4 regions of the Lelliottia sp. EB106-05-01-XG201 genome follow, and region 2 is predicted to be linked to each of the others. Evidence: predicted binding sites of a transcription regulator. Region 2 holds the regulator's gene; each other region holds the start of a gene.
The links. Region 2 encodes CRP, which controls carbon source genes, mostly activating them, when cyclic AMP is high. Its sites were predicted from a motif close to ATGTGANNNNNNTCACAT; they were not measured.
Positions count from the first base shown of each region.

Region 1: a site for CRP is predicted at 2,773-2,790, ahead of AC3WS9_RS03900 (2-hydroxycarboxylate transporter family protein). Genes of this name have one in related genera too.
Region 3: a site for CRP is predicted at 2,478-2,495, ahead of ydfZ (putative selenium delivery protein YdfZ). Genes of this name have one in related genera too.
Region 4: a site for CRP is predicted at 2,615-2,632, ahead of deoC (deoxyribose-phosphate aldolase). Genes of this name have one in related genera too.

Region 1 covers NZ_JBYTDV010000001.1:827,830-833,525, reverse strand. Annotated here, with positions in the region: gene citC ([citrate (pro-3S)-lyase] ligase) at 1-392, opposite strand, end outside; gene AC3WS9_RS03905 (fumarylacetoacetate hydrolase family protein) at 406-1,269, opposite strand; gene AC3WS9_RS03900 (2-hydroxycarboxylate transporter family protein) at 1,287-2,648, opposite strand; gene AC3WS9_RS03895 (ATP-binding protein) at 2,994-4,631, shown strand; gene AC3WS9_RS03890 (response regulator) at 4,621-5,313, shown strand; gene AC3WS9_RS03885 (ornithine decarboxylase) at 5,372-5,696, opposite strand, start outside.
Region 2 covers NZ_JBYTDV010000001.1:4,325,988-4,331,683, forward strand. Annotated here, with positions in the region: gene AC3WS9_RS20300 (phosphoribulokinase) at 1-417, shown strand, start outside; gene AC3WS9_RS20305 (OsmC family protein) at 504-908, opposite strand; gene crp (cAMP-activated global transcriptional regulator CRP) at 1,215-1,847, shown strand; gene AC3WS9_RS20315 (YccS/YhfK family putative transporter) at 1,906-3,993, shown strand; gene argD (bifunctional acetylornithine/succinyldiaminopimelate transaminase) at 4,027-5,250, opposite strand; gene pabA (aminodeoxychorismate synthase component 2) at 5,337-5,696, opposite strand, start outside.
Region 3 covers NZ_JBYTDV010000001.1:2,517,725-2,523,420, forward strand. Annotated here, with positions in the region: gene dcp (peptidyl-dipeptidase Dcp) at 1-150, opposite strand, end outside; gene ydfG (bifunctional NADP-dependent 3-hydroxy acid dehydrogenase/3-hydroxypropionate dehydrogenase YdfG) at 306-1,052, shown strand; gene AC3WS9_RS11815 (GntR family transcriptional regulator) at 1,144-1,830, shown strand; gene AC3WS9_RS11820 (universal stress protein) at 1,874-2,305, opposite strand; gene ydfZ (putative selenium delivery protein YdfZ) at 2,591-2,794, shown strand; gene AC3WS9_RS11830 (mannitol dehydrogenase family protein) at 2,838-4,301, opposite strand; gene AC3WS9_RS11835 (MFS transporter) at 4,443-5,696, opposite strand, start outside.
Region 4 covers NZ_JBYTDV010000001.1:728,224-733,919, reverse strand. Annotated here, with positions in the region: gene deoB (phosphopentomutase) at 1-185, opposite strand, end outside; gene deoA (thymidine phosphorylase) at 246-1,568, opposite strand; gene deoC (deoxyribose-phosphate aldolase) at 1,704-2,483, opposite strand; gene AC3WS9_RS03445 (YjjI family glycine radical enzyme) at 2,745-4,292, shown strand; gene AC3WS9_RS03440 (YjjW family glycine radical enzyme activase) at 4,267-5,127, shown strand; gene AC3WS9_RS03435 (TatD family hydrolase) at 5,122-5,696, opposite strand, start outside.

The DNA of each region.
Region 1 (5,696 bases), 3.5 Mb from region 2:
TGCGGCGTGTTTTCCAGCAGCACCGCGTTGTTGCCGCTCTGGGCAATCGGCCAGAAACCGCTGCGGGCGAAGCGCTCTTTGTTGCACGGGCGGGTGCAGAGAAAGAGGTGAAAATGGCCGCGCGCCAGCGCAGCGTTTTCCACTTCGGCCAGCAGACGGGCGCTGAGATTCGCGCCCCTCAGCTTTTCATCGACCGCCACGCACTTGATGACATTGGCAGCGAGCCCTGCGCATCCCACTAACTGCGTGCCGGACCAGGCCTCCACAAACAGCGTGATGTCGTTGTCCAGCCCCAGGCCGCTGTCCGCCAGCAGATAGCGAATCTGGCTTAAGCGTTCCGGGTGTTGCGCGACAATCGTATGGCGAAAGTCGATAGGGAGTTGCGAGTGCATACTGCCGCCTTAATCAGTGCGCTGCCGCCAGGGTTTGCGCGGGTGCTTCCATGATCACATTGCTCAGATGACCGATGTTTTCGATCTCCACCTCAATACGATCGCCCTCTTTCATGAACAGCGGCGGGTTGCGTTTTTTACCCACGCCGCCCGGCGATCCGGTGATGATCACGTCGCCTGGGCTGAGGCGGGTAAAGGTACTGATGTATTCGATCAGCTCCGCGACCTTGTGGATCATGCTGCTGGTGTTGTCTTCCTGCACCATGCGGCCATTGAGCCAGGTGCGGATCGCCAGACTGTGCGGGTCCGGGATCTCATCGGCGGTGGCCATCCACGGGCCGAACGCGCCGGTCTGCCGCCAGTTTTTTCCGGCGGTGAACCAGGTGTGCTGCCAGTCGCGGGCGGAACCGTCCATGTAGCAGCTGTAGCCGCCGACGTGACGCAGGGCGTCTTCACGACGGATGTTCTCGCCGCCTTTGCCGATGATCACCGCCAGCTCGCCTTCGTAGTCAAATTCACAGGAGTGGCGCGGTTTGAGCACCGGCGAATTGTGACCGGTCTGTGAATCCGCAAAGCGAACGAAGAGCGTCGGGGCCGGGTTGTGCTGGTCAAACTCTTTGCGTTTGTCGGCGTAGTTCATGCCCACACAGAGGATTTTTTCCGGCTGCTCAATCACCGGCAAAAAGGTGATAGCGCTCATCGGAATATCCACGGCGTCGTTGAGATAACGCGTGGCGTCCGCCAGGCCGTTACCCTGCAACAGCGCTTTGAGGTCGCTGTAGCGATCGCCCAGACGGCGACCTAAATCCACCACGCCGTCGGCCTGCACGATGCCGTAGCTGCGTTTACCCTGATACAGAAAACTTGCGAGTTTCATTATTCTTTCCTGAAGACTTAGACGAGGAAGTTGCCCAGAACCAGCAGCGAGACGGAGACGTTAATCGCGCCGCCAATTCGGGTAGCAATTTGGGCGAACGGCATCAGGCTCATACGGTTGCCTGCGGTCAAAATCGCCACGTCGCCAGTACCGCCCTGTCCGCTCTGGCAGCAGGAGACGATGGCGACATCAATCGGGTGCATACCAATCTTTTTACCGACGAAGAACCCGGTCGCCACCAGCGCGGAGACGGTGCTGACAATCACCAGCAGATTGCTGACGGTGAAGGCATTGACCAGTTCCTGCCACGGCGTAATTGCCACGCCAACGGCAAACAGAATCGGGTAGGTCACGGAGGTCTGGAAGAATTTGTACACCACCTGAGAACCTTCCAGCAGGCGTGGAGACGCACCGTTGCAGAGTTTCACAAGCACCGCCACAAACAGCATGCCAACCGGTGCTGGCAAGCCAATCAGCTTGTGACCCAGCATCCCTAGCATGTAGAGCAGCACCGCCAGCAGTGCACCGGAGGCAATGGTGGTCACATCCGCTTTGCCGGAGAAGGCCGGTTGTGACACGTTGGCGTCAGCATTAGCGCGGTTTGGCATCAGCTGGCCTTCGCCGGTCAGGTGCGGATAGCGTTTGCCAAGCTGGTTCAGGCAGCCGGAGATAATGATTGCGGTTAAGCCACCGAGCATCACCATCGGCAGAACGCGACCGAGCGCCACGCCCTGATCCATGTGCAGCAGCGTGGCGTAACCGATGGAGAGCGGAATCGCCCCTTCGCCCACCCCGCCCGCCATGATCGGCAGAATAATAAAGAAGAAGATCTGGAACGGCTCAAGACCGAGCGCCATGCCGACGCCCATCCCAACGATCATGCCGACGATTTCGCCGCACAGCATCGGGAAGAAAATGCGCAGGAAGCCCTGAATCAGCACCGTGCGGTTCATGCTCATGATGCTGCCGACAATGATGCAGCAGATGTAGAGATAGAGAATATTGGTGGATTTGTAGAACTTGGTGGTGGACTCGACCACCACGTCCGGCAGCAGGCCGTAATAGACCATCGCCGACGGGATAAAGGTGGCGCAGATTGCCGCCGCACCGAGTTTGCCGACAATCGGCAGACGCTTGCCGAACTCACCGCAGGCGAAACCGAAGAACGCGAGGGTGGCGACCATCACCACGATGTCGCTCGGCAACTTACCGCCCAGGCAATCAATGGCGATCAACGCACCGGCTAACACAAACAGCGGCAAAGGAATGATCCCGACTTTCCAGGTATCCATAATGTGCCACCAGCGCTCTTTAAGCGACGGCCGCTGAATATCAATCGGGTCGTGGGTAACAGAGAAAGAATCGTCAGTAGTGCTCATAATTAAGCCTCTTGGTTATTTGTCCGTTAAGCGTAGAGTCGCAAAGGCTTACTTAATGTGAGGAAAGGCATATTAAAACCGAAGTTTTAATGGCCTCTATGGTTTTAATGGTTTCTTTTATTTAATGTGATTAACGCCGTATTTATTGCCGTGGTTTTTATGGTTTCTTTTCCAGATTGTACAAACAAATAACATTGTTAAATTAGCATTAGGACCCGCCTGAATTTTCTATTTTTATTTTGCGATCAGCGCTGTGGAAATGATCACAAGTTTCAGGCAAAGCCCGTGGTTAGCGGGAAAAAGATGATATATTGGCACTCCCTGTTGATACCGTCCGTGATAGTCATGAAAGTGTCGTTTCAGATTAAGCTCTTTATTTCGCTGGTCGTCTTTTTCTCAGTGCTCTTTGCATTACTGGGTGGATATTATTATGTCGACGTCGGCAGGCAGCTTTATCAGGAGATGAGCACGCGCGCCAAAATACAGGCGGAGGAGATTGCGATTATTCCCACCTTGCGCAAAGAGGTGGAAAAAAAGGATATCAAAGCCATTCGTGAATTTATGTTCAAAATAGCGGTGCGCAGCGATGCCAGCTTTATTGTCATTGGTGACAATAAAGGTCTGCACCTGTTCCATTCTGCGTTTGCAGATCGTATCGGTAAAACGCTGGTCGGCGGGGATAACGAGGAGGTGCTGCACGGGAAAAGCACCACCACCATCCGTAAGGGGGGGTTGGGGATTTCGTTGCGCAGCAAAGCGCCGATTTTCAACGATGCGGGAGAAGTGGTAGGGATTGTCTCTGTCGGGTATCTCACCAGCTATCTCGACACCATTACCGTCAGCAAAGTGGTGAACATTTTGATTGCCGCGGTGCTGCTGCTGATCGCCCTGTTTGTCTTCTCGTGGTTTTTCACCCGCAGTATCAAAAAGCAGATCTTCTCCCTCGAACCGCGCGAGATTGGCCTGCTGGTACGCCAGCAAAAAGCGATGATGGAGTCGATCTACGAAGGGGTGATCGCCATCGATGATAACTACCGGATCGAAGTGATCAACCAGGCGGCGCGTAATTTACTTGGTTTGCCGCAACCCGCACGGGAACTGCGCGGGCAGCCGATTAGCCAGGTCATCACCCCGGTGCCATTCTTCGCGCCGCAGACCATGCTGGCGAAAGATACGCACGATGAGATCTGCCGCTTTAACGATCTGACGGTGATCGGAAGCCGCGTGCGGATCATGCTCGAGGATTCCCTGCAAGGCTGGGTGATCACCTTCCGCGATCGCAACGAGATCGACTCTCTGAGCGCCCAGCTCAGCCAGGTCAAACGTTACGTCGATAACCTGCGCATCATGCGCCACGAGCAGTTGAATCGTATGACGACGCTGTCAGGATTGCTGCATATGGGGCGCTACGAAGAGGCAATTGGCTTTATTCAGGCGCAATCGGAACATGCCCAGGAGCTGCTGGACTTTATCTCCTCGCGCTTTAGCTCGCCGACGCTGTGCGGCCTGTTGCTGGGGAAAGCGGCACGAGCGCGTGAGAAAGGCGTTGAACTGAACTTCGATCCCGCCTGTCGGATGGACAAGCCTTTTGCTCCGCTGCTCGAAGCGGAACTGATTTCCATCATTGGGAATTTACTGGATAACGCTATCGAAGCCACCCAGCGCGCACCGCATCCCCATGAGCCGGTGGAAGTGCTGATCAAGCTCAACGATCGGGAGCTGATTATTGAAGTGGCAGATCATGGCGTCGGCATTAAGCCCGAGATCCGCGAGCGGATCTTTGAGCGCGGCATCACCACCAAAACGCGTGGCGATCACGGTATCGGCCTGTACCTGATCGAAAGCTATGTCACCCAGGCTGGCGGCTCCGTAGAGGTTGCCGATAACTCGCCTCGGGGCGCGATTTTCTCGCTGTTTATTCCCGCCACGGGAACTCCGCCGCGCCCCGTTCAGGAACTGGAAGAGACTGACTATGCAACATGAACATATCGACGTATTGATCGTTGAAGATGAGAACGAACTGGCACAACTTCACGCGGAACTGATTAGCAAACATCCGCGCCTGCGGCTGGTGGGGATCGCCTCTTCTCTCGCCGAGGCTCAGACCCTGCTTTCCAGCCTGCAACCGCAGCTGATTTTGCTCGATAACTATTTGCCGGACGGCAAAGGCATCACCCTGATCAGCAACCCGTTGCTGGTGCATGCCAACTGCTCGGTGATCTTTATCACCGCTGCCAGCGACATGGACACCTGTAGCCTGGCGATCCGCAACGGCGCATTCGACTACATTCTGAAACCTGTTTCCTGGAAACGGCTCAGCCAGTCGCTGGAGCGCTTCGTGCAGTTCGCCGAGCAGCAGCGGGTATGGAAGATTGTCGATCAGCAGAACGTTGATTCCCTGTATCAACTGCAGGCGAAAAACTACCGCCTGGACAGCGGGAGCAAAGGGATCGAAGAGAACACGCTGGCACGGGTGCAAACCCTGTTCAACGACAAGGCGACGCACTGTTTTTCCGTGGATGAGGTGGTGAACGAAACAGGGCTAAGCAAAACCACGACCCGGCGCTATCTGGAACACTGCGTGGATGCGGGGTTTTTAAGCGTGGAGATGCTGTACGGGAAGATTGGTCATCCGCGGCGGATGTATCGGCGGAGTGCGGAGTGAAAAAAGCCGGTTGTTATCCCCTCTCCCCTATGGGGAGAGGGTTAGGGTGAGGGGGGAACTACCTCAAAACATACCCATACAACCGCTTAATCCCGTCCGCATCTTTCTCGCTGTACACGCCCTGCAACTCAGGCGAGAAGCCCGGCAGCAGGTTTACGCCCTCTTCCAGCGCCAGGAAATAGCGCTGCACCGCACCGCCCCAGACTTCTCCCGGCACCACGCACAGCACGCCCGGTGGATATGGCAGCGCGCCTTCGGCCGCGATCCGCCCTTCGGCTTCGCTGATACGCACCAGCTCTACGTCGCCGCGAATATAGGCCTGATTCGCATCCTGCGGATTCATCACCACCGCAGGCAAACTCGCTTTGCGGAACATCGCTTTT
Region 2 (5,696 bases):
GGCGTGGTGCCGATTGTCAATCTGGAGTGGATTCAAAAGCTGACCCGCGACATGAGCGAGCGCGGCCATTCGCGCGAAGCGGTGATGGATTCGGTGGTGCGTTCGATGGAGGATTACATTAACTTCCTGACGCCGCAGTTTTCCCGCACCCACATCAACTTCCAGCGCGTTCCGACAGTCGACACCTCTAACCCGTTTGCGGCGAAAACCATTCCTTCGCTAGATGAAAGCTTTGTGGTGATCCATTTCCGTAACCTGGAAGGCATCGATTACCCGTGGCTGCTGGCGATGCTGCAGGGCTCATTCATTTCGCATATCAATACGCTGGTGGTGCCGGGCGGGAAGATGGGGCTGGCGATGGAGTTGATCATGATGCCGCTGGTGCAGCGGTTGATGGAAGGCAAGAAGATCGCCTGAGGTTTGATGCCGGATGGCGCTGCGCTTATCCGGCCTACAAAAGCACGAACGTAGGGCGGGTTAGCGAAGCGCCACCCGCCAACGAATTAAGCGTCAATCACTTCATACGAATGGGTAATCTTCACCGCTTTTTCCAGCATCAGCGCCACAGAGCAGTACTTCTCCGCAGACAAATCCACCGCGCGGGACACCGCGGCATCTTTCAGCTCTTTACCGGTGACAATAAAATGCAGATTGATATGCGTAAACAGACGCGGCGCTTCTTCGCGACGCTCTGAGGTCAGCTTCACTTCGCAGTCGGTCACATCGTGACGGCCTTTTTGCAGAATCGACACCACGTCAATTGCGCTGCACCCGCCAGCCGCCATCAGCACCACTTCCATCGGGCTTGGCGCTTTATCTCCGGAGTTACCGTCCATCAAAATCTGGTGCCCTGAAGCGGATTCGCCAAGGAACGTTAAACCTTCAACCCATTTCACACGCGCTTGCATTTTTATTAACTCCGAAGTTGCATTTTTATGAACAGATTACGCGTGCGTTACAATTCTCGCAACGGAAGGCGACCTGCATCATGCTGAAGCGAGACACCAGGAGACACGCGGCTAAAGCTATGCTAAAACAGTCTCGATGCTACAGTAATACATTGACGTTACACATGTATGCAGAGGACATCAAACTTTACTGGCTGCGAACAGTGCGACAGCCACTTCCCAGGTACGGGTAAGAATTCGATTGCAACCCCAGAGTCAGGATGCGATTTTGACTCTGAGACAGCTTATAACAGAGGATAACAGCGCATGGTGCTTGGCAAACCGCAAACAGACCCGACTCTCGAATGGTTCTTGTCTCATTGCCACATTCATAAGTACCCATCGAAGAGCACGCTGATTCACCAGGGTGAAAAAGCGGAAACGTTGTATTACATCGTCAAAGGCTCGGTGGCAGTGCTGATCAAAGATGAAGAAGGGAAAGAGATGATCCTTTCTTATCTGAACCAGGGCGATTTCATCGGTGAACTGGGCCTGTTTGAAGAAGGCCAGGAACGTAGCGCCTGGGTGCGTGCGAAAACCGCGTGTGAAGTCGCTGAGATCTCCTACAAGAAATTCCGTCAGCTGATCCAGGTGAACCCGGACATCCTGATGCGCCTTTCTTCGCAGATGGCTCGCCGCCTGCAGGTCACTTCCGAGAAAGTGGGCAACCTCGCCTTCCTGGACGTCACCGGTCGCATCGCGCAGACGCTGCTGAACCTGGCGAAACAACCTGACGCCATGACCCACCCGGACGGTATGCAAATTAAAATTACCCGTCAGGAAATTGGTCAGATCGTGGGCTGTTCTCGCGAAACCGTAGGTCGTATCCTGAAAATGCTGGAAGATCAAAACCTGATCTCCGCTCACGGTAAAACTATCGTGGTCTACGGGACCCGTTAATTCCGCAAAATCCGGCGTGCCATCGCAAGATGTCACGCCGTTTTTGTCTCTGACGACTATGTGGCGCAGGCTGATTTATCACCCGGAAGTTAACTACGCACTACGTCAAACTCTGGTGTTATGTCTTCCCGTGGCCGTTGGTTTGATCCTGGGCCATCTGCAACAGGGGCTGCTGTTTTCTCTCGTCCCCGCCTGCTGCAACATTGCCGGTCTCGATACTCCCCACAAACGCTTTTTCAAACGTCTGATTATCGGCGGCTGCCTGTTTGCCGGATGTAGCCTCGCCGTGCAGCTGCTGCTGGCGCGCGATATCCCGCTGCCGCTCATTCTGACCGTGCTGGCGATGACGCTGGGCGTCACGGCGGAGATCAGCGCGCTTCACGCCCGCCTGCTGCCCGCATCGCTCATTGCCGCCATTTTCACGCTGAGTCTCGCCGGAAATATGCCCGTCTGGGAGCCGCTGCTGATCTATGCCGCCGGCACGCTGTGGTACGGGCTGTTTAACTGGTTCTGGTTCTGGATGTGGCGAGAGCAACCGCTGCGCGAATCCCTGAGCCTGCTCTACGTCCAGCTCGCCGAATATTGCGAAGCCAAATACACCCTGCTGACGCAGCACACGGACCCGGAAAAGTCCCTGCCGCCGCTGCTGTCGCGCCAGCAAAAAGTGGTCGATCTCATCAGCCAGTGTTATCAGCAGCTGCACATGCTGGCGGCCAATAAAAATCATGAATACAAACGCCTGCTGCGCGTCTTCCAGGTCGGGCTGGATCTGCAGGAGCATATCTCCGTCAGCCTGCATCACCCGCAGGAGGTGCAAAAGCTGGTGGAGCGCAGCCACGCCGAGGCGGTGATCCGCTGGAACGCCCAGACGGTCGCGGCTCGCCTGCGCGTGCTGGCGGACGATATTCTGTATCATCGCTACCCGACGCGCTTTACCATGGATAAACAGCTGGGAGCGCTGGAGAAAATCGCGCGCCAGCATCCGGATAACCCGGTCGGGCAGTTCTGCGCATGGCACTTTAGCCGCATCGCGCGCGTGCTGCGCACCCAGCGCCCGCTCTACTCCCGCGACCTGATGGCCGATAAGCAAAAACGTCTGCCGCTGCTGCCTGCGCTGAAAAGCTATCTGTCGCTGAAATCCTCCGCCCTGCGCAACGCCGCGCGCATCAGCGTCATGCTCAGCGTGGCGAGCCTGATGGGTGTCGCGCTGCACTTACCGAAGCCCTACTGGATCCTCATGACCGTGCTGTTTGTCACCCAGAACGGCTATGGCGCCACGCGAGTGCGCATTCTTCACCGGGCGCTCGGGACTTTTGCCGGGTTAGTGATTGCCGGGGTGACGCTGCACTTCCACGTTCCCGACGGCTACACCCTGGCGGGAATGCTGGTGATTACGCTCGTGGGCTATCTGATCATCCGTAAAAACTACGGCTGGGCGATGGTCGGGTTTACGGTGACGGCGGTATATACCCTGCAACTCCTGACCCTGAACGGCGAGCAGTACATTGTCGCGCGGCTGGTGGATACGCTTATTGGCTGTTTGATCGCCTTCGGCGGCATGGTCTGGCTGTGGCCGCAATGGCAAAGCGGCTTGTTACGCCAGAACGCCCACGATGCGCTCGAAGCCGATCAGCAGGCGATTCGTTTGATACTGAGCGACGATCCCAAAGCCTCGCCGCTGGCCTATCAGCGCATGAAGGTCAACCAGGCGCACAACGCCCTGTTTAACTCGCTGAACCAGGCGATGCAGGAGCCGGGCTTTAACTCGCACTATCTGGCGGATATGAAGCTGTGGGTGACGCACAGCCAGTTTATCGTCGAGCATATCAACGCCATGACCACGCTGGCGCGCGAGCACACCATGTTGACGCCAGATCTGGCGCAGCGGTATTTGCAGTCGTGTGAAATTGCATTGCAGCGCTGTCAACAGCGTCTGGAGTACGACGCGCCGGGAGAATCGGGGGATTCGAACATTCTGGAAGCGCCAGAGACGCTGACCCACGGGCCGATGAGCACCCTCGAGCAGCATTTACAGCGCGTATTAGGGCATTTGAACACCATGCACACCATTTCGTCGGTGGCATGGCGTCAGCGTCCGCATCACGGGATTTGGTTGACGCGGATTTTGCGGCGCAAAGAGTCGTGAGTTTTGCCGGGTGGCGGCTTCGCCTTACCCGGCCTACAAAACCTGAACGATCTTCTTCACTGCACTCGCAAAACGGTTCATGCCGTCGTCGATATCCTGGCTCTCCACCACCAGCGACGGCGCAAAGCGCATCACGTCTGGCCCCGCATTGAGCACCATCACCCCTTCGTGGGCAGCGGCGTGGAGGAAATCACGCGCGCGGCCTTTGTACTGCGGTTTCAGCTCCGCACCAACCAGCAGCCCCATGCCGCGAATATCGCTGAACACATCATACTGGGCGTCGATCTGCTGAAGATGCTGCACAAACTGCTCACGCTTCGCGCTCACACCGTTCAGCACTTCAGGGGTATTGATGATATCAAACGCCGCCCCGGCGATAGCGCACGCCAGCGGGTTGCCGCCGTAGGTAGAACCATGCGAACCGACGTGGAAGGCCGACGCGATCTCCTGCGTGGTCAACACCGCGCTTACCGGGAAACCGCCGCCGAGCGCTTTGGCACTGGTGAGAATATCCGGCGTCACGCCGTAGTGCATATAGGCGAACAGATCGCCGGTACGCCCCATGCCGCTCTGCACTTCATCAAACACCAGCAGCGCCTGATGCTCGTCGCACAGCTCGCGCAGGCCTTTCAGGAACTCCGGCGTCGCGGCCATCACGCCGCCCTCGCCCTGGATTGGCTCAACCACCACCGCGCAGGTGTGATCGTCCATCACCGCTTTCACGGCGTGCAGATCGTTAAACGGCACGTGGATGATATCAGCCGGTTTCGGGCCGAAACCGTCGGAATACTTCGGCTGCCCGCCCACGGAAACGGTGAAAAGCGAACGACCGTGGAAGGCGTTATGGAAGGCGATAATCTTAGTTTTGTACGGGCTATGACGCGTGGAGGCGTAGTAGCGCGCCAGTTTGAAAGCCGTTTCATTGGCTTCGGTGCCGGAGTTCATGAACAGCACGCGCTCGGCAAAGGTGGCGTCAATGATCTTACGGCCCAGGCGGAGCGCCGGTTCGTTGGTAAACACGTTGCTGGTGTGCCACAGGGTTTCACCCTGGGTTTTCAGGGCTTCCACCAGCGCCGGATGGCAGTGCCCCAGCGCCGTCACCGCAATCCCGCCCGCGAAATCAACGTACTCTTTGCCCTGTTGATCCCAAACCCGACTGCCTTTCCCTTTCACGGGGATAAACTCCGCCGGTGCATAAATCGGCAGAATCACTTCATCGAATGTTGCGCGCGTAATTGCAGGTTGTTCAGTTGCCATGTCATGCCCGTCCGTTTTATGTCACAGTTCGCGTGAAAATATAATCACAAAATATGCATAAAAAATCACAGCAAGGCAATAAAAATTCAGCGATGGAGGAAATTGGCCAGAAGTTCGTGGCCCTGCTCGCTCAGAATGCTCTCCGGGTGGAACTGCACCCCTTCGAGATCCCACTCGCGATGGCGAATGCCCATGATCTGCTGAGTATCGCTCCAGGCGGTGACTTCAAAACAATCGGGAAGCGTGGGCGGGTCGATGACCAGAGAGTGATAGCGCGTGACCATCAGCGGATTATTCAGCCCGCGAAACACGCCGGTTCCGGTGTGCGTGACAGGTGAGGTTTTGCCGTGCATCACTCGTTCGGCGCGGACGATGGTCGCCCCGAACACCTGAGCGATAGCCTGATGCCCGAGACAGACGCCGAGGATCGGCAGTTTTCCGGAGTA
Region 3 (5,696 bases), 1.8 Mb from region 2:
GGCGTTAGCAATAATGGCATCAATATCTGCGCGCTTCTGGCGCATCGCTTCGTCAAATGCCGGGCGGTAGTGGCTCTCTTCGATGAGATCGAATCGAGGCGCCTGATAAGGCAATACGCTGACTTCAAAAAACGGATTGGAAACCGACATCGTTGACTCCTGGGCACACAATAATCCACCCAGAGTAGGACAGGCCGCGGCGGGCTGCAATGCTTCGCATACGTCAGGTAACAAAAGTCGTCTTAACGCACTCCCCACCAGCATGCTATGGTTACACAACACAAAAAGCGTTGAGGAACAGTGAGATGATCGTATTAGTTACCGGGGCAACAGCGGGTTTTGGTGAAAGCATCACGCGTCGCTTCGTCGCCAACGGACACAAAGTGATTGCAACGGGCCGTCGTCAGGAGCGTTTGCAGGAGCTGAAAGATGAGCTCGGCGACAGCATTTTGACCGCGCAGCTCGACGTGCGTAATCGCGCGGCCATTGAAGAGATGCTCGCTAACCTGCCCGCAGAGTGGCGCGCCATTGATATTCTGGTGAACAACGCCGGGCTGGCGCTGGGTCTGGAGCCTGCGCACAAAGCCAGCGTGGAAGACTGGGAAAACATGATCGACACCAACAACAAAGGTCTGGTGTACATGACCCGCGCGGTGCTGCCGGGCATGGTTGAACGTAATCGTGGCCATGTGATCAACATCGGTTCGACCGCAGGAAGCTGGCCTTATGCGGGCGGGAACGTGTACGGGGCGACCAAAGCCTTTGTACGTCAGTTCAGCCTGAACCTGCGCACCGACCTGCACGGCACGGCGATCCGCGTGACGGATATCGAGCCGGGTCTGGTGGGCGGGACCGAGTTCTCCAACGTGCGTTTCAAAGGTGACGACGCGAAAGCGGGTAAAACCTATGAAAACACCGAGGCCCTGACCCCGGAAGATGTGACTGAAACCGTCTGGTGGGTCGCGACGCTGCCAAAACACGTCAACATCAATACCGTGGAAATGATGCCTGTCAGCCAGAGCTTTGCCGGTTTAAGCGTGCATCGCGGCTGATCCTTCCCTGCCCGGCCTGCGGGTCGGGTATGGGATGCCCTGCAAAAGAATGGTAGTATTAGAGCGTTAACTCTTTGAGAAACCACATCCCATGGCCGCCGAATCGCAACTGAACCCTACCCAGCCTGTTAATCAGCAAATTTATCGCATTTTACGGCGTGATATCGTTCATTGCCTGATCCCGCCAGGCACCCCGCTCTCTGAAAAAGAGGTTTCGGTTCGCTTCGACGTGTCGCGTCAGCCGGTTCGTGAAGCCTTTATTAAACTGGCCGAAAACGGTCTGATTCAGATCCGCCCCCAGCGCGGCAGCTACGTAAATAAAATTTCCCTCTCGCAGGTGCGCAACGGCTGTTTCGTCCGTCAGGCGATCGAGTGCGCGGTGGTGCGCCGGGCGGCATCTCTGGTTGACGATCATCAGTGCTACCTGCTGGAACAGAATCTCCACCAGCAGCGGATTGCGATTGAGCGTAAGCAGCTGAATGACTTTTTCCAGCTCGACGACGAATTCCATCAGAAGCTGGCGCAAATTGCCGACTGTCAGCTGGCGTGGGACACCATTGAGAATATTAAAGCGACGATGGACCGCGTGCGCTATATGAGCCTCGATCACGTCTCACCGCCGGAAATGCTGCTGCGTCAGCACCACGATATATTCGCCGCGCTGGAAAAGCGCGACGGTGAGGCAGTCGTTAAAGCGATGACCGTGCATTTGCAGGAAATTGGCGAGTCGGTGCAGCTTATTCGCCAGGAAAATAGCGACTGGTTTTCGGAAGATTAATCATGACCGCATCCCGACGATATTCCGGGATGCGGCGTACGAATTAACGTACGACTAAGACCGGTATTTTGGCATAACGGATAACGGATTCCGCATTGGAGCCGAGTAAGTGGCTGGATATTCCCGGCGTCTTTGAGCCGATCACAATCACCTCATAATCCTCTTTATTACTGATACTGATAATCTCATCGCGAACATTACCGAAGCGCACTTCGGTGCGAATATTCTCTGGCGCGATATCAAATAACCGTTTTAATTCATTCATCTTTTTCTCTGACTCAGCGACCATATAGGCCTCAAACTTTTTGATGTCAGAGTTGAACCCGCGCAGCAACGAACGGCTGCTGAGCGGCAGGATGTTCAGCAAGGTGATGGTGGCGTTGTCCGCCTTCGCGAGGAACTCGGCGTGGCGCACCGCTTTATCGCTGAGGTTCATTTCAAATACGTCCACAGGCATTAATATTTTCTTGTACATAAGCCCTTCCTTATCCAAATAAAATAATTACTTATCTGACTTAAGAGTGACATGGCTATTTGAAACAAAGGCTAAACCGTTCACTGGCGGAACTATCAATAAACGAAAACAATTGTCCGTTTTGTCAATTTGCGTCGGCCCGGGTCAGCGCGGATAAAATGCAGACAAAAAAGTGTGAGCTTGATCAAAAACAAAAAAATGTTGTCGCAAGAGGCGTATTTATATTCTCCCGTCAGCGGCTGTAAAAAAGAGAGCCGTGATGTGTAGAGAAGAGGAGAAATAACCATGATGACTTACGATCGCAACCGCAACGCTATTACCACCGGCAGCCGAGTGATGATTAACGGCACCGGACACACCGGGATTATCCGCGCTATCCATGCCGAAGGTCTGGATGCCGCGCAGGTTCGCCGCAGCAAAACGGTTGAAGTGGAAGGTTGTGAAGGCAAGTTCGAACCGATTGAACTGATTCGTCTTGGCATGCACTGAGTGTGCAATGACATGCCGCCGCACGCGGCGGCATGATAAGAGATTACTTCTGAGAAAGTACCTGCGCCACGGTCGCCTTCGCGCCCTGCTCCAGCAACATCTTGTACGCGCTCATGACCGCATCCACAAAGCGGGCTTCCAGCGGCAGTTCATTGCCGAAAATCGCCTCGATACCTAACAGCGCTTTCACGCGGCTTTCACCCTCTGCGCTGCCGTTAACCGCCGCCTGAATAGTGCTCAGCAGCGGATCGCAGACTTCGATCGCGTTTCCGCTTTCATCCACGCCGCCGACATAACGCATCCAGCCAGCTACGCCCAGCGCCAGCAGCGGGAAACTGCGCTGATGCGCCAGATGCCAGCGCACAGAATCGAGCATACGCTGCGGTAACTTCTGGCTGCCATCCATCGCGATTTGCCAGGTGCGATGACGCAGCGCCGGGTTGCTGTAGCGCTCGATGAGCAAATCAGCGTAACGGGCCAGATCAACACCCTTCACTTTCAGGGTTGGCGCTTGTTCGTTCAGCATTAACGCATGCGCGGCATGACGATAGTTCTCGTCTTCCATACAGTCGTTGATGTGCTGATAGCCCGCCAGGTAGCCGAGATAGGCGAGGAAAGAGTGGCTGCCGTTGAGCATGCGCAGTTTCATCTCTTCGAACGGGATCACGTCTGCCACCAGTTCGGCACCCGCTTTTTCCCACTCAGGACGCCCGGCGACAAAGTTGTCTTCCACCACCCACTGGCGGAAGGGTTCGCAGGCCACACCAGCCGGGTCGCGCACGCCGGTAATGTGTTCGATTTTATCCAGCGTTTCGGCGGTAACGGCCGGAACAATACGATCCACCATCGTCGACGGGAACGTCACGTTCGCTTCGATCCAGTCTGCCAGTTCAGCGTTGACGGCGCGGGCATAGGCGCAGGTGACGTTACACATCACATGGCCGTTCTCCGGCATGTTGTCGCAGGACATCACGCTGAACGCCGGTAAACCTGCCGCTTTGCGGCGTGCCAGGGCTTCAACCACTACGCCGGGCGCAGATTTTGGCTGATGCGGGTTTTGCAGATCGGCGGCGATCAGCGGGTGATCGAGCATCAGCTGGCCGGTCGCCGGGGCGTGGCAGTAGCCTTTTTCAGTGATGGTGAGCGAGACAATCGCCACCTGCGGCTCGCACATAGCGGCCAGCACGGTTTCCAGACCATCTACCTGCGCGTGAAGCGCTTTTTTCACGACGCCGACCACGCGTGCGGTCCAGGCGTCGGCAGACATTTCTGCCACGGTATAGAGATTATCCTGGGCCTTAAGATCGGCAATCTGCTGTTCGCCGCCAATCAGGTTCACTTCGGTGTAGCCCCAGTCGCTGCCGTGTTCAGCCGCGAGGATATCGGTATAAACCGCCTGATGGGCACGGTGGAATGCGCCGAAACCGAGGTGCACGATGCGTGGCACCAGGTTGTTACGGTCGTAGGCAGGAAGTGACGCTTTGGCATTCAACAATTTATTATTCATGAGGAGGCTCATTTTAGTGAGGAGTCGTCGAATCTGAGGAGGTAGACCATCTCACGCAATTGGTATGACATCTTTGATTTCCATCAACTACCATACAAGAAGAGAAGAAAAGGCGGGAATGACCTTCCCGCCCTCTTTCACTTACAGATTCACCCTGTGACCCAGGGGCACCGCGGAAACGGCTTTTTCGGCGGCGTCTTCCGCGAGGCTCAGATCGCGGTCGCGCACTTCCGGCATCAGCACGGCTGACACCAGGCCAATGACGGAATAGACCACCATCATCGCCACAATCGGCCACCAGGATCCGGTCATGTTACAGAAAATCCCCGCCAGTACCGGGCCGAAACCGACCGCCACCAGACCACCGGCCTCTTTCGAAATCGCCATACGGGTAAAGCGATTGCGCGAGCCAAACATCTCCGCCATGGTGATGTTTTCCAGCGCGAACAGCCCCAGCACCGCAAAGTTGTGAATGACGATGATCGACAACATGATCACGCCCGGGCTGTAGCTTTTATCGACAATAATCGACAGCATCGGGTACGCCAGGATAATGGCGGAGATGTTGAGCAAAATGTACGGCAGACGGCGCCCGACTTTATCCGAGAGCCAGCCCAGCAGCGGGATGGAGATGAACCCGAGAATGGAGCTGATCATCAGCGCGTCGGTCGGGATGCTTTTATTAAACAGCAGCGTCTGCACCAGATAGCCCGCCAGGAAAGTCTGGATCAGGCCCGAGTTCCCCGCCTGACCAAAACGCAGCCCCGTCGCCAGCCAGAAGGATTTGCTTTTGAACATCGCGCCGAGCGAGGTTTCTTCCGCCGTCACCACCGGGCTGCTTTCGTCGTTCACCTTCTCAAACACCGGACTCTCTTTGAGGTTCATTCGCAGCCAGATGGCAAAGATCATCACCACCACGCTTGCGAGGAACGGCACGCGCCAGCCCCAGGCCACCAGCTCTTCGCGGTCGAGAGCAAAGAACATCACCGCCCAGATCGCCGTGGCGCTCAGGGTGCCGCAGTTGGTGCCCATCGCCACCAGGGACGAAATAATGCCGCGTTTCCCCTTCGGCGCGTACTCCGCCAGCATGGTTCCCGCGCCGGAAATCTCGGCTCCCGCGCCCAGCCCCTGGATAATACGCAGCGTCACCAGCAGCACCGGGGCAAAAATCCCGATCTGTGCATAGGTCGGCAGGACGCCAATCAGCGTGGTGCAGATCCCCATCATGGTGATGGTGATAAACAGCACCTTTTTACGCCCAATGCGGTCGCCCATTTTGCCGAAGATAAAGGCCCCGACGATGCGCGCAATATAGCCTGCGCCGTAAGTCCCCATCGCCAGAATCAACGCCATCGCGGCGGACTGCTCCGGGAAGAAGATCTCGTGAAAGACCAG
Region 4 (5,696 bases), 3.6 Mb from region 2:
ACCAGACCCAGACGGGTCAGGTTTGGCAGAGTCAGTGGGCCCTGGCGGCCATTGTTCGCTTCGCCTTTCGCACAAGCTTCTGCGATATGGCCCATGGTGTCGGAACCGACATCACCAAAGCGGTCTGCATCTTCTGTAGCGCCGATGCCGAATGAGTCCAGCACCATAATAAATGCACGTTTCATATGTTCTCCGTACTTATGTGCTTCAAAAATTCATAAAAAACCGATCAGATCAGTATACCGCTATTCGGTGATACGACGATAGACGGTTGGTGTGGTTTCGGGAGCTGTGTCGTCAAGTTTAATGGCCGCTTTCACCGCTTTCGCCGCTTCCTGCCAGCTGGCTTCGTCTTTGGCGTGGATCACCGCCAGCGGACGCTGTCCGTCAACGCTGTCGCCCAGACGCGCCATATCGGTAAAGCCGACGCTGTAATCAATGGTGTCCGATGCCTGACGACGTCCGCCGCCCATCGAGACGACAGCCATACCCAGCGCGCGGGTGTCCATCGCGGAAACAAACCCTTCCGCATCGGCGTACACCGCTTTGCTCAGCGTCGCGGTCGGCAGGTATTTCGCGTAGTTTTCGACGAAATCGGTTGGGCCTTTTTGCGCCGCAACCATGCGACCAAAGATCTCCGCCGCTTTACCGTTATCCAGCACCGCCTGCAGTTTCGCGCGCGCGTCGGCGTCGTCTTTGGCAAGCTTGCCGGAGATCAGCATCTCCACGCACAGGGCCATGGTGACGTCGAGCAGACGTGGGTTGCGGTATTCGCCGGTCAGGAACTGCACGGCTTCGCGCACTTCGACGGCGTTACCGGCGCTGGAGGCCAGGACCTGGTTCATGTCGGTCAGCAGCGCGGTGGTGCGCACGCCTGCGCCGTTGGAGACGCCAACGATCGCTTCGGCCAGTGCCGCAGAGAGTTCATAGGTCGGCATAAACGCGCCGCTACCCACTTTCACGTCCATCACCAGTGCATCCAGACCTTCGGCCAGCTTTTTAGCGAGGATCGAGGCGGTGATCAGCGGAATAGAATCGACGGTCGCGGTGATGTCGCGGGTGGCGTAAAAACGTTTATCCGCCGGAGCAAGAGAGCTGGTCTGGCCGATAATCGCCACACCAACGTCTTTAATAATGTCGCGGAAGCGCTGGTCATCCGGGAAGATATCGAAGCCCGGAATGGCTTCCAGTTTGTCGAGCGTACCGCCCGTATGGCCCAGACCGCGGCCAGAGATCATCGGGATGTAACCGCCGCAGGCTGCGACCATTGGGCCGAGCATCAGAGAAGTCACATCGCCCACGCCGCCGGTGGAGTGTTTGTCCACAATCGGGCCGTTGAGGTTAAGGCTTTTCCAGTCCAGGACGGTCCCTGAATCCCGCATCGCCATGGTCAGCGATACACGTTCCGGCATCGCCATATCGTGGAAGAAAATGGTCATCGCCAGGGCGGCAATCTGCCCTTCAGAGATGGTGTTGTCGCGAATACCGTTGATAAAGAAGCGGATTTCTTCGTCGCTTAATGCATGACCATCACGTTTTTTACGAATTATTTCTTGTGCGAGAAACACGGTAACCCCCAGGGGAAAAGAGTAGAAGGCCGTTGTAGGCCGGGTGAGCAACGCGCCACCCGGCTGTCGTATTGATGCCGGATAGCGGCTGCGCCTTATCCGGCCTACGCCGCTACAAATCCGGCAATAAAAGACTTAGTAGCTGCTTGCGCTCTTGCCATCGCCGTGACCCAGCGCTTTCAGCAGGCTTGCCAGCAGGCTGGATGCGCCGAAGCGGTAGTGACGGGAATCTGCCCAGTCGGCGCCAAACAGTTCGTCAGCGATCGCCAGGAACTGCTGCGCGTCCTCGGCAGTACGCACGCCGCCCGCCGGTTTGAAACCAACGGTTTTGGAAACGCCCATGTCGCGGATCACTTCCATCATGATGCGCGCGCTTTCTGGCGTCGCATTGACCGGCACTTTCCCGGTAGAGGTTTTGATGAAATCCGCACCAGCTTTGATAGAGATTTCAGACGCTTTACGAATCAGGGCTTCTTCTTTCAGCTCGCCGGTTTCGATGATCACTTTCAGCAGCACGTTAGCCGCTGCACAGGCATCTTTACAGGCTTTCACCAGGTCAAAACCGACCTGCTCGTTACCGGCGATGAGCGCGCGGTACGGAAAGACCACGTCCACTTCATCTGCGCCGTAAGCGATTGCCGCGCGGGTTTCAGCCAGCGCGATGTCGATGTCGTCGTTACCGTGCGGGAAGTTGGTCACCGTCGCGATACGCACGTCAGGCGTGCCCTGCGCGTTCAGCGTTTTACGGGCAATCGGGATGAAACGTGGGTAGATACAGATAGCAGCGGTATTGCCTACCGGCGTTTTCGCCTGATGGCACAATGCGATCACTTTTTCATTGGTGTCGTCATCGTTCAGGGTGGTCAGGTCCATCAGTTTCAACGCGCGCAGGCTGCTTGCGGTTAAATCGGTCATAACATTCTCCAACGGCTTCGCCGTATAAATTTTCACCGTGCGGGTCTGTGAGTATTCTAACATTCACCCGCATTCACACTTCGACATTCATCACAGTTAATGAAAACTGCGTACAAATTTGCATTACTGTAATGAGATCAACTTCAAACTTTACTCTTCAAACTGCTGGCTAAAACAGCAATCACCCGCGTCGGATCAAATGCCTTCGCACGATGAGTTTCTACAATCTGCCCATCATCCGCAGAATAAAAGGAAGCGAACATGTCCACCTCCGGTCTCGATGCCATGCAACAACGTTGCCAGCAAATTGTGATAAGCCCGGTACTGACGCCTGAGCAGAAACGCCATTTTCTGGCGCTGGAAGCGGAAAACAATCTGCCCTATCCCACGCTTTCAGCCACGGCGCGCGCCGCACTGGACGAGGGCTTTATCTGCGACATGTTTGAAGGTCATGCGCCTTACAAACCGCGCTACGTTCTGCCGGACTACGCCAAATTCCTGGCAAACGGCTCAGAGTGGTTAGAGCTGGAAGGGGCGAAAGATCTCGATGACGCTCTGTCACTACTGACTATCCTCTACCACCATGTTCCATCCGTCACATCGATGCCGGTGTTTCTCGGCCATCTCGACGCACTGCTGCAACCCTATGTTAGAATTCTAACACAAGACGAAATCGATAGCCGAATAAAACGTTTCTGGCGTTACCTCGATCGCACTCTGCCCGACGCCTTCATGCACGCCAACATCGGCCCTGCCGATACCCCCGTCACGCGCGCTATTTTACGCGCAGATGCAGAGCTGAAGCAGGTTGCACCGAATCTCACTTTCATCTACGACCCGGAAATCACGCCGGACGATTTGCTGTTAAGCGTCGCAAAAAATATTTGCGAGTGCAGTAAACCGCATATTTCTAACGGTCCGGTGAATGATAAAATTTTCACAAAAGGTCGTTATGGCGTGGTGAGTTGTTACAACTCCCTGCCGCTGGCGGGCGGTGGCAGCACCCTGGTTCGCCTCAATCTCAAGGCCATCGCCGAGAGCAGCGAATCGGTGGAAGATTTCTTTACCCGCACGCTACCGCACTACTGCCAGCAGCAGATCGCCATCATTGATGCGCGCTGTGATTTCCTTTATCAGGAATCCGGCTTCTTTGAGAATAGCTTCCTGGTGAAAGAGGGGCTGATTGAAGCGGATCGTTTTGTGCCGATGTTTGGCATGTACGGCCTGGCCGAAGCGGTGAATACCCTGTGCGAGAAAGCCGGGCTGGATGGGCGTTACGGCAAAGACGATCGGGCCAATGCGCTGGGGTATCGCATCAGCGAACAGCTGGCAGCGTTTGTTAAAAACACGTCGGTGAAACACGGCTGGAAGCAGCGTGCGATGCTGCATGCCCAGTCCGGAATCAGCTCAGATTCCGGCACCACGCCGGGAGCGCGTCTGCCGTACGGCGACGAGCCGGACCCGATCAGCCATCTGTTGGCCGTCGCGCCGCATCACAAACATTATCATTCGGGCATCAGCGATATCCTGACCCTGGACGAAACCATCAAGCGTAACCCGCAGGCGGTGGTTCAGCTCTGTCTCGGGGCGTTTAAAGCCGGGATGCGCGAGTTCACCGCCAACGTCGCCGGGAACGATCTGGTGCGCGTCACCGGGTATATGGTGCGTCTGTCGGATCTTGAGAAATACCGCGCCGAGGGCTCTCGCACCAACACCACGTGGCTGGGCGAAGAGGCCGCACGCAATACCCGTATCCTTGAACGTCAGCCGCGCGTGATTAGCCATGAACAGCAGATGCGCTTTAGTTAGTCAGGTTATCCCCTTCTCCTGCGTGGACGGGCCGGGCAGCCGCCTGGCGCTGTTCCTGCAGGGGTGTAATCTGCGCTGCAAAACCTGCCACAACCCATGGACCATCGGGCGCTGCAATGACTGCGGCGACTGCGTGGTCCACTGTCCGAACGATGCCCTGACCCTTCAGGCCGGGCGGGTGTGGTGGCAGGAGAGCGACTGCCAGAAGTGCGATACCTGCCTGCACGTTTGCCCGCAGCAGTCCACGCCGATGGCGCACCGCTTTAGCGTGGAGGAGATCCTCGGGCAGATCCGCAAGGTCGCGCCGTTTATCGAAGGGATCACCGTCAGCGGTGGGGAAGCCACCACCCAGCTGCCGTTTCTGGTGGCGCTGTTCAGTGCCGTCAAGGCGGATGAAAAGCTCAAGCATCTCACCTGTCTGGTGGACAGTAACGGTCTGCTGAGTGAAACCGGCTGGCAAAAACTGCTGCCGGTGTTGGATGGCGCAATGCTGGATCTGAAAGCGTGGAATAACGAACATCACCGTTTCCTGACCGGGCGCGAAAACCCGCAGATCAAACACAGCATTCGCTGGCTGGCGCACCATCGGCGCCTGACGGAACTGCGCCTGCTGGTGATCCCCGATCGTTGCGATTATTTCGAACATCTGGGGCCGTTGAGCGCCTTTATTCACGCTCTGGGGGATATACCGGTACGCATCAACGCCTTTCACGCCCACGGGGTTTATGGCGAAGCGGCCAGCTGGCGCAGCGCAACAGTGGAGGATGTCGAACCTCTGGCCCTCGCGCTGGAAAAACGCCGGATCACCGTGATCCGCCCGGCGCTCTATCTATAGGGTAATGCCAAACAGATCGTGGGTGTTTTGCAGCAGCGCATCGGCGATCGCTTCGGCGGGTTCCTCTCGCAATTCACACAAGGTTGTAAAGACGCGTGCAGCCTGCTCCGGGCGGTTGGGCTGGCCCTGAAAACCGTTCAGCGGCATGTCCGGCGCGTCGGTTTCCAGCAGCAGGGATGAAAGGGGTAATTGCGCCATCACGTCGCGTGTTTTGCTGGCGCGCGGATAGGTAATCGTCCCGCCGACGCCGATTTTGTAGCCCAGTTCAATGAATCGCTGTGCCTGCTGCAGGCTGCCGGAAAAACCGTGCACCACGCCCGTTCGCGGCAGATCGGCGCGCTTGAGATGCATCGCCAGTTTGTCGTGGGTGCGCCTCGAGTGGAGGATCACCGGCAGATCGTGGCGTTTCGCCAGTTTAAGCTGCGCGTCCAGCAGCGCCTGCTGGCGATCGAAATGCGGATCCTCGCGATAAAGATCGAGCCCGATCTCGCCTATCGCCACCAGCTTTTCTCCGGCAGTCAGAATGCAATCTTCAAGCTGATCCAGATGTGCATCCTGATGCTTTTCAA